2 regions of the Streptomyces sp. SD15 genome follow, and region 2 is predicted to be linked to the other one. Evidence: riboswitches for the same ligand, from Rfam matches in the RefSeq annotation. Region 2 holds a riboswitch; the other holds the start of a gene.
What was found. Region 2 has a riboswitch for cobalamin ahead of ACX28W_RS32820 (cobalamin biosynthesis protein). Riboswitches for the same ligand answer to the same signal wherever they lie in the genome.
Positions count from the first base shown of each region.

Region 1 (4,204 bases), on a different contig from region 2:
GCCGTGCGCGGACCGGGTTCCGCGTCGGCCAACTGTCCCCGTGCGCGGAGCAGTTGCGCCGCGGCGATGCCCCATGGCAGCCGGAGCCCCGCCTGCTGGAGGAGATCCGTGCGGGCCAGTGTCCCGGCCGCGGGTCCCATGCGTACACCGGACGGGGTGAGCAGCGCCGCGTCGTCGGCCCAGCGCAGGGCGAGGTCCACGTCGTGCGTGGCCATCACCACGGTGGTGCCGCTCCTACGGAGGGCGTCGAGGGTGGCGAGCAGCCGCTCCTGACCATCGGGGTCGAGCCCCGCGGTCGGCTCGTCGAGGATCAGCACGCGCGGCCGCATCGCGACGGCACCCGCGATCGCGGTCCGCTTGCGCTGCCCGTACGAGAGCAGATGCGTGGGCCGGTCGGCCAGAGCGGTGATGTCCAGGGCGGCGAGCGCCTCGTCGACCCGCGCCCGCACCTCGGGGTCGGGCAGGCCGAGGTTCAGCGGCCCGAACGACACGTCCTGGGCGACGGACGCGGCGAACAGCTGGTCGTCCGGGTCCTGCACCACCAGCTGGACCGTGGTCCGCAGCCGGGTCAGGCCCTTGCGGTCGTAACGGACCGGGCGGCCCTCGACGGTCAACTGGCCGGTGCGCGGCCGCAGTCCGCCGCTGAGCAGCCGCATCAACGTGGTCTTGCCGCTGCCGTTGCGGCCGAGCAGAGCGAGCGCGCGTCCTTCCCGCACCTCGAAGTCGAGGCCGTCGAGCACGGGCGGGCCGTCCTCGTACGCGAAGGACGCGCCGCAGAGTGCGACGAGGGCGGGCTCGCTCATGTCAGCGGCCTTTCGAGTACGAAGGTGAGTACGGCCACGGCTGCGAGCAGCGCGAGACTCGCGGCCGTGAAGCGGACGGAGACGCGGGCCTCGGGCACCAGAACGCGCAGAGTGCCGTCGTAGCCGCGTCCGGCGAGCCCGGCCTGCAGCCGCGTCGCCCGGTCGAAGGCCCGGACGAACGCGGTGGCGCCGAGCCCGGACAGGGAGCGCCAGGTGGCGGCCCGTGTGGTGTGCCCGAGCCGGGCGGCCTGCGCGTCCCGGATCCGGCGCACGGAGTCCAGGAGCAGGAAGCTCATCCGGTACGTCACCAGCGCCACGTCGATCACGGGCGCGGGCACCCCGGCCCGCACCAGGCGCGGCAGCAGGTCGGACATCGGCGTGGTGAACGCGAACAGCAGCACGCCGAGCGAGGCGGCCGAGGTGCGCAGCAGCAGTTCCCCGGCGCGCACCGGCCCCCCGTCGGCCAGGGTCACGAACCCGTCCGGGCCGCCGACCTGCACGAGCAGCGTGACCGCTCCGGTCACACAGAAGCCGAGCGGAACGCGGTAGGCGCGCCAGAGCCGGCGCCAGGGTACGCCCGCCGGGCCGAGCAGCACGGCGAGGGCCGTGACGAGCACGAGAGGGGCTCCTGGCCAGGGAGGCAGTGAGATCGCGAGCAGGGTGAGCCCCAGCCCGAGCACGGCTTTGTCCACGGGGTGGCGGCGGCGCCAGTGGCTGCTGTGCGCCGCCGCGTCGATCGGCAGCACGGGTCTCAGGCCCGCCCCGCCGTGGATTTCCCGGTGGTCTGCGTGCCCGTCCCGGCAGGGGCCGTTCCTTCGTGAGCCCGGGCTCGCAGCTCGCCCTGGCGCCGGCCGCGGCGCAGGCCGAAGTAGTAGGCGAGGACGCCCGCGCCGATCGCGGCCTGGAGGGCGAACAGCGCCGACTCGATCTCGCCGGACGGCGGTTCGTACAGGGGCGAGAACCAGGGCTCGTAGTCCGGATCGATCTCGGTGATCGCCGTCTCCGCCTCGGCGTCGGCGCCGGTGAACGGCTCTTCCTTGTGGTCGCCGAGGCCGAGGGCCAGCGGCAGGACCGCGAGCGCGGCCACGAGGAGCAGCAGCAAGGCGTTGATCTTCGTGTTTCTGCTCATCGGGCCACCGCCTCGGTCTTCTTGCCGGCCAGCAGGACCCCGACCCGGGTCAGCTCACCCTTGCTGGACTGCACCAGCAGCCGCATCACCAACACCGTGAGCAGCCCCTCGCTCACCGCCAGCGGGATCTGGGTGACCGCGAAGATGGAGCCGAACTTGCCGAGCGCGCCCAGAAATCCGCTGCTGGGGTCGGGGAACGCGAGCGCCAACTGCACGCTGGTGACGCAGTATGTGGACAGGTCGGCGACGAACGCGCCGAAGAACACCGCGACCATCAGCGGCACGTCGAACCGCCGCAACAGCCGGTAGATCGCGTACCCGGCCCAGGGCCCGACGATCGCCATCGAGAAGACGTTGGCGCCGAGCGTGGTCAGGCCGCCGTGCGCGAGCAGCAGCGCCTGGAAGAGCAGGGTGATGGTGCCCAGCACCGCCATGATCGGCGGCCGGAACAGGATGGCGCCGAGCCCCGTGCCGGTGGGATGCGAGCAACTCCCGGTCACGGAGGGCAGCTTCAGCGCGGACAGGACGAACGTGAAGGCTCCGGAGGCGCCCAGGAGCAGGGTGCTCTCGGGATGCTCCCTGACCTCACGGGTGAGGGACCGTACTCCGTGGACGACGAATGGCGCTGACGCGACGCTCCAGGCGACCGCGTGCGCAGGGGGCAGAAAACCCTCGGCTATGTGCATGGCTCAGCAGACCCTCTCCAGCACCTCGTGGATGGTTGACGCGCCTTGGCCGGTCTCCTGGCTGACGGGTACCACCGCCCGTACTCCGCCTTCCCGGGTCCGAGGACCCAGTGGCTGCCCGCGAGGGCTGGAGCCGAACTTCCCGATCACAGTGGCGAGGGCCGCACCGGTATCACACCGGATTTCCCGTGCACCAAGGCGTGGTGACAGTAGTGCGCGCACAGGGAGGGTGACAAGCGGGGCACAGAGGCGTGAAGGCGGCGCATGTGCTCACACCTGGCTCCGAGCCTTTGCCTGCGCTTGAATTCACCGACCACAGTCCGTGCACAAGGGAGCCACAAGTGTCGCGCCTCACATCGCCGTTCAGCCTTCGCCGTACCGGCGTCCTCACCGCGGTCGCGCTCGCGGTCGCCGTCGCCACCGCCGGACCGGCGGCGGCCCATGCGGAGGTCGAGGCGGAGGGCGCCCGTGCCCTCGACCAGAACGTCGCGCTGACCTTCACCGCGGAGTCGGAGACCGGCTCCGCCGGGATCAGCAAGCTGGAGGTGATCCTGCCCGAAGACATCACCCCGCAGGACATCTCCTACAAGGAAGGGCCCAAGGGCTGGAAGCTCGCGCCCACCAACCGGGGGTACATCGTGTCCGGGCCGAAGCTCGCGGTGGGCGAGGACGCCGAGTACGTCGTCACCGTACGGCAGTTGCCCGACGTCAAGGTGCTGGACTTCAAGACCCTGCAGACCTACAGCGACGGCCAGGTCGACCGCTGGATCGAGTTGGACGACGAGGCGAGCGGGGACGGCCACGGCCACGGCCATCCGGCACCCCGCTTGGAGCTGAAGCCCGCCGCCCCCGGCGCCGAACCCATCAGCCCCAGCCCCACCGGACAGACGACGACGGCCACGCCCACGCCCTCGCCCAGCACCGGCTCGGGCGAGCCCACCTCCGGGGAGTCGTCGGCGTCCGCGGAACCGGTGGCGAAGGAAACGGACGACGACGGTATGTCCGTCGCCGTGCCCGTCGGTATCGGCATCGCCGTCCTCGCGATCGGCGGCGCGGTGTGGTGGCTCAGGAGCCGTCGCGGCGGCGCCGCCGCCTGACGGCCGCAGCCCCCTCGTACGAAACCTCCCGCCCAGTCCCCAGCAGTAGCTCGTGGCACAGGCAGGGGCGGCGGTGATGGAGTCACAGCGCCGCCATCACCCGGCGCGAGATGTGTCCGTGCCGCCGTGAGGTGCCGTTCAACCTTCTCGACGGCCGGGCCGCTGCCGGCGGGGGGCGGGCCGCGGAGGGGAGGCCTGGTGGATGCGGCGGGCCAGTGCACCGAACCGGTGGAAGACCTCACGCCCCGCCCCGGGGGACAGGACCGCACCGTGCAGCGGCCGGCCCGGCACCCCGGTGACCACCACCGCCCGCAGGCGCTCATCGGCGGCCACCAGCCGGGGCGCGGCCGCGCCCAGCGACGGAGCCCACGTCCGGTACGCCCGCTTGTGGACCTGGGAAGACGGCGGCGGCCTGTACGGCTCAGCATCGTCGACCCGTACAGGCCGCTGCCCGACCGCGGAGGAGCTGTCCTGGCCGCACGTCGGGGC
Region 1 covers NZ_JBTLMO010000054.1:28,833-33,036, reverse strand. Annotated here, with positions in the region: gene ACX28W_RS36050 (energy-coupling factor ABC transporter ATP-binding protein) at 1-803, opposite strand, end outside; gene cbiQ (cobalt ECF transporter T component CbiQ) at 800-1,549, opposite strand; gene ACX28W_RS36040 (energy-coupling factor ABC transporter substrate-binding protein) at 1,555-1,932, opposite strand; gene ACX28W_RS36035 (energy-coupling factor ABC transporter permease) at 1,929-2,618, opposite strand; cobalamin riboswitch at 2,649-2,831, opposite strand; gene ACX28W_RS36030 (DUF1775 domain-containing protein) at 2,960-3,715, shown strand; gene ACX28W_RS36025 (hypothetical protein) at 3,854-4,048, opposite strand.
Region 1: it holds a riboswitch for cobalamin, as region 2 does, so the genes downstream of both, ACX28W_RS36035 (energy-coupling factor ABC transporter permease) here and ACX28W_RS32820 (cobalamin biosynthesis protein) in region 2, are expected to answer to the same signal.

Region 2 (4,204 bases):
GCCTGCCTCAGTTCATCTTCCGTTCACCCAGGTTGCCTACGGTCCCCCTGCCACTGACGTCCAAGAGAAGCCTGGGTAAATGGAACACATCACGCTGCTCCTTGCTGTCGTGATCGTGACCGCTCTCGTGTTCGATTTCACGAACGGTTTCCACGACACTGCCAACGCGATGGCGACGACCATTTCGACCGGTGCTCTCAGACCCAAGACGGCGGTGGCCATGTCCGCCGTGCTGAACCTCGTCGGTGCGTTCCTCTCCGTGGAGGTCGCCAAGACGATCTCCGGCGGGATCATCAACGAAGAGGGCATTCGCACCGAAGTGATCTTTGCGGCGCTCGTCGGCGCCATCCTGTGGAATCTGCTGACCTGGCTTCTGGGTCTGCCCTCCAGTTCCTCCCACGCACTCTTCGGCGGCCTCATCGGCGCCGCGGTCATGTCGGCCGGCTGGTCGTCGGTGAACGGTTCGACCGTCGTCACCAAGGTGCTGATCCCCGCGGTCGCCGCGCCCATCGTGGCCGGACTCGCCGCGATGCTGGCCACCCGGCTGACGTACCGGATCGGCAACCGTGCCGACGAGAAGGCGACCGCCAAGGGCTACCGCGCGGGCCAGATCGCCTCCGCCGGACTGGTCTCCCTGGCCCACGGCACCAACGACGCGCAGAAGACGATGGGCATCATCACCCTCGCTCTGGTCACCGGCGGTGTCATCGCCCCGGGCTCGAACCCTCCCGTCTGGGTCATCGTCTCGGCCGGTGTGGCCATCGCGCTCGGCACCTACCTGGGCGGCTGGCGCATCATCCGCACCATGGGCAAGGGCCTCACCGACCTCGCGCCGCCGCAGGGCTTCGCCGCCCAGACCAGCGCCGCGAGCGCCATCCTGGCCTCCTCCCACATCGGCTTCTCGCTCTCCACCACCCAGGTCTGCTCCGGCGCCGTGATGGGCTCGGGCCTGGGCCGCAAGGGCGGTGTCGTCCGCTGGTCGACCGCGACCCGGATGTTCGTCGCGTGGGGCCTGACGCTGCCCGCCGCCGGTCTGGCCGGCGCCTGCGCCGAGTTCCTGACCAAGCAGGGCACGTGGGGCATCATCCTCACCGGCGCGCTGCTCGTGGCCGGCTCCGGCACCATCTGGACGCTCTCCCGCCGCCAGCCGGTCACCGTCGACAACGTCAACGAGGTCGCCGCCGAGCCCGCGGGCGTCGTCACCACGGCGATCGCCGCGGTCACCCCGCCGCCCGCCGGCACCGTCACCGACGACCTGAAGGCCACCATTCCGTCCCCGGGCACGGAGCCCACCCAGCCGGCCACGGTGTAAGGAATCAACAGCATGCACATCGACTGGGCAGCCCTGGGCTCCGTCTTCGGAGTCAGCCTCGTGACCACCGTGGCCCTCGTCGGCCTCTTCACCCTCGGCATCGTCGGCCTCTCCAAGCGCGAGTCGGCGTCGGCGCAGGGCGGCTCGGCCACGCTCGCGGTCACCGGCGCGTACGTCTGCTTCGCGGCGTGCGCGGCGGCGGTGTCGTACGGGATCTATCTGATCGTGGCCTGACAACCCGCGCGCTCCTGGCCGCGCCACACGCCCCTCGCCGCCCTGTTCATCGGTCGCCCTTTCCGGGCGCTGGTGAGCAGGGCGGTTCCTTTTCCGCGTCGGCGGGAAAGCGGCGGGACAGCTCGGCGTACCGCTCCCGTACCTTCGCGCAGAGCGTCGTGCCGAGCGCGAGCCACGACTCGTCCGGGCCGTCGGCCGACATCATCCCGGCGACGTTTACCACTGCTCGCGCCAGGAATTCATGCCAACTCGGTCTCGGCGGGCAGGTCGGCGTGGTGGCGGTGTGGGCCTCGGCACACTCTCCCCGCGCAGGTCAACAGCAAGTTGACGGGTCTTCCAGCCCCGTGGTGGACTGCCGGAGCCAAGTACGGCGACAGGAGAGGAAGCCGGTGTGAATCCGGCGCGGTCCCGCCACTGTCACCGGGGAAGGAAGTCCCCGGGAGCCAGGAACTCTCATCGCCGTCTCGTCGAACCAGGGCGTGGACACCCTGAGTGAGGACATATCGCCATGCGCGGCTGCCCAAGTGCGTTGTCTAGGACGCGAACGACCCGAACGACGGTTGTGCCCGACCTGACGGCCGGCTGAACCGATGCGTGCCGATCGCGTCTTCGCGTACGGCGCCGCCGCCGGACTCATCGGTGACCTGCTGCTCGGCGATCCGCGCCGCGGGCATCCGGTGGCCGCGTTCGGGCGGGCCGCCGGTGCCGTGGAGCGGGTGCTGTGGCGCGACCACCGCGGGTGGGGCGCGCTGCACACGGCCGTGTGCGTGGGCGGCGCCGCCGGGATCGCGGCGCTCGCGAGCCATTCCGTACGTCGATCTCGTACCGCTTCCGTCGCGCTGACCGCCGCCGCCACCTGGGCCGTCGTCGGAGGGACCTCCCTCGGGCGGGAGGCCCGGACGATCGGCGACGCGCTCGCGGTCGGTGATGTCGAGGCGGCCCGGGAGCGGCTGCCGCATCTGTGCGGGCGGGATCCCCAGGCTCTGGACGCGGACGGCGTCGCGCGGGCCGTCGTCGAGTCCGTCGCCGAGAACACCTCCGACGCCGTCGTGGGGGCTCTGGTGTGGGGGGCCGTGGGGGGCGTTCCCGGGCTGGTCGCCTTTCGTGCCGTGAACACGCTCGACGCCATGGTCGGGCACAGGTCCGCCAAGTACCGGCGGTACGGGTGGACTTCCGCGCGGCTCGACGATGTCGCGGGATGGCCGGGGGCGCGGCTCACGGCCGTACTCGCCGCTGCGGCCGGAGGGGATCCGCGGGGCGCCGTGCGCGCCTGGCGTGCGGACGCCGGCAAGCATCCGAGTCCCAACGCCGGGCCCGTGGAGGCCTCGTTCGCCGGGGCGCTCGGGGTGCGGCTCGGCGGGACCCTCTCGTACGGAGGAAGGGTCGAGCACCGGCCCGTACTCAATGACACGGGTCGCGCCGTCCGAGTCGACGACATCGAGCGGGCGGTACGGCTGTCGCGGCGCGTGAGCCTGCTCGCGCTCGGCGTGTGCACTGTCGGACGGATGCTATTCAAGGGAGACAAGTCATGAGCGGCGGTCTCCTTATCGCCGGCACCACCTCCGACGCCGGCAAGAGCGTCGTGACCGCCGGGATCTGCCGGTGGCTGGTGCGGCAGGGTGTCAAGGTCGCGCCCTTCAAGGCGCAGAACATGTCGCTGAATTCGTTCGTGACGCGTGAGGGCGCCGAGATCGGGCGGGCGCAGGCCATGCAGGCGCAGGCCGCGCGCGTCGAGCCCACCGCGCTCATGAATCCCGTACTGCTCAAGCCCGGCAGCGACAGGAGCAGTCAGGTCGTCCTCATGGGCAAGCCCGTGGGTGAGATGACCGCGCGTGGCTATCACGGCGGGCGGCAGGAAGCCCTCCTCGGGACCGTGCTGGACTGCCTCGCCGCATTGCGGGGCACGTATGACGCGGTGATCTGTGAGGGGGCCGGCAGTCCTGCCGAGATCAATCTGCGGCGGACCGACATCGTGAACATGGGGATCGCCCGGAATGCCCGGCTGCCCGTGCTCGTCGTCGGCGACATCGACCGCGGCGGCGTGTTCGCCTCGTTCTTCGGCACGGTCGCGCTGCTGAGCCCGGAGGATCAGGCGCTCGTCGCCGGGTTCCTCGTCAACAAGTTCCGCGGCGATGTGTCCCTGCTGGAACCCGGGCTCGACATGCTGCACGGCCTCACCGGGCGCCGCTCGTACGGCGTGCTGCCCTTCGCGCACGGCCTGGGTATCGACGAGGAGGACGGGCTGCGGGTCTCGCTGAGGGGTGCGGTGCGGGAGTCCGTGGTCGTTCCCCCCGTCGGCGAGGACGTGCTGCGCGTCGCCGTCTGCGCGATCCCCCTCATGTCCAACTTCACGGACGTGGACGCCCTGGCCGCCGAGCCGGGTGTCGTCGTGCGGTTCGTGGACCGGGCCGAGGAACTGGCCGACGCCGACCTCGTCGTCGTACCCGGAACCCGGGGGACGGTGAAGGCACTGGAGTGGCTGCGCGAGCGCGGACTCGCGGACGCCATCGAGCGGAGAGCCGCACAGGGCCGTCCCGTCCTCGGAATCTGCGGTGGCTTCCAGATCCTCGGCGAGCACATCGAGGACGAGGTCGAGTCGCGCGCCGGTCATGTCGACGGGCTCGGACTGCTCCCCGTACGCGTGCGGTTCGCGCGCGA
Region 2 covers NZ_JBTLMO010000043.1:42,451-46,654, forward strand. Annotated here, with positions in the region: gene ACX28W_RS32805 (inorganic phosphate transporter) at 80-1,312, shown strand; gene ACX28W_RS32810 (hypothetical protein) at 1,325-1,546, shown strand; gene ACX28W_RS32815 (hypothetical protein) at 1,593-1,751, opposite strand; cobalamin riboswitch at 1,878-2,018, shown strand; gene ACX28W_RS32820 (cobalamin biosynthesis protein) at 2,137-3,078, shown strand; gene ACX28W_RS32825 (cobyric acid synthase) at 3,075-4,204, shown strand, end outside.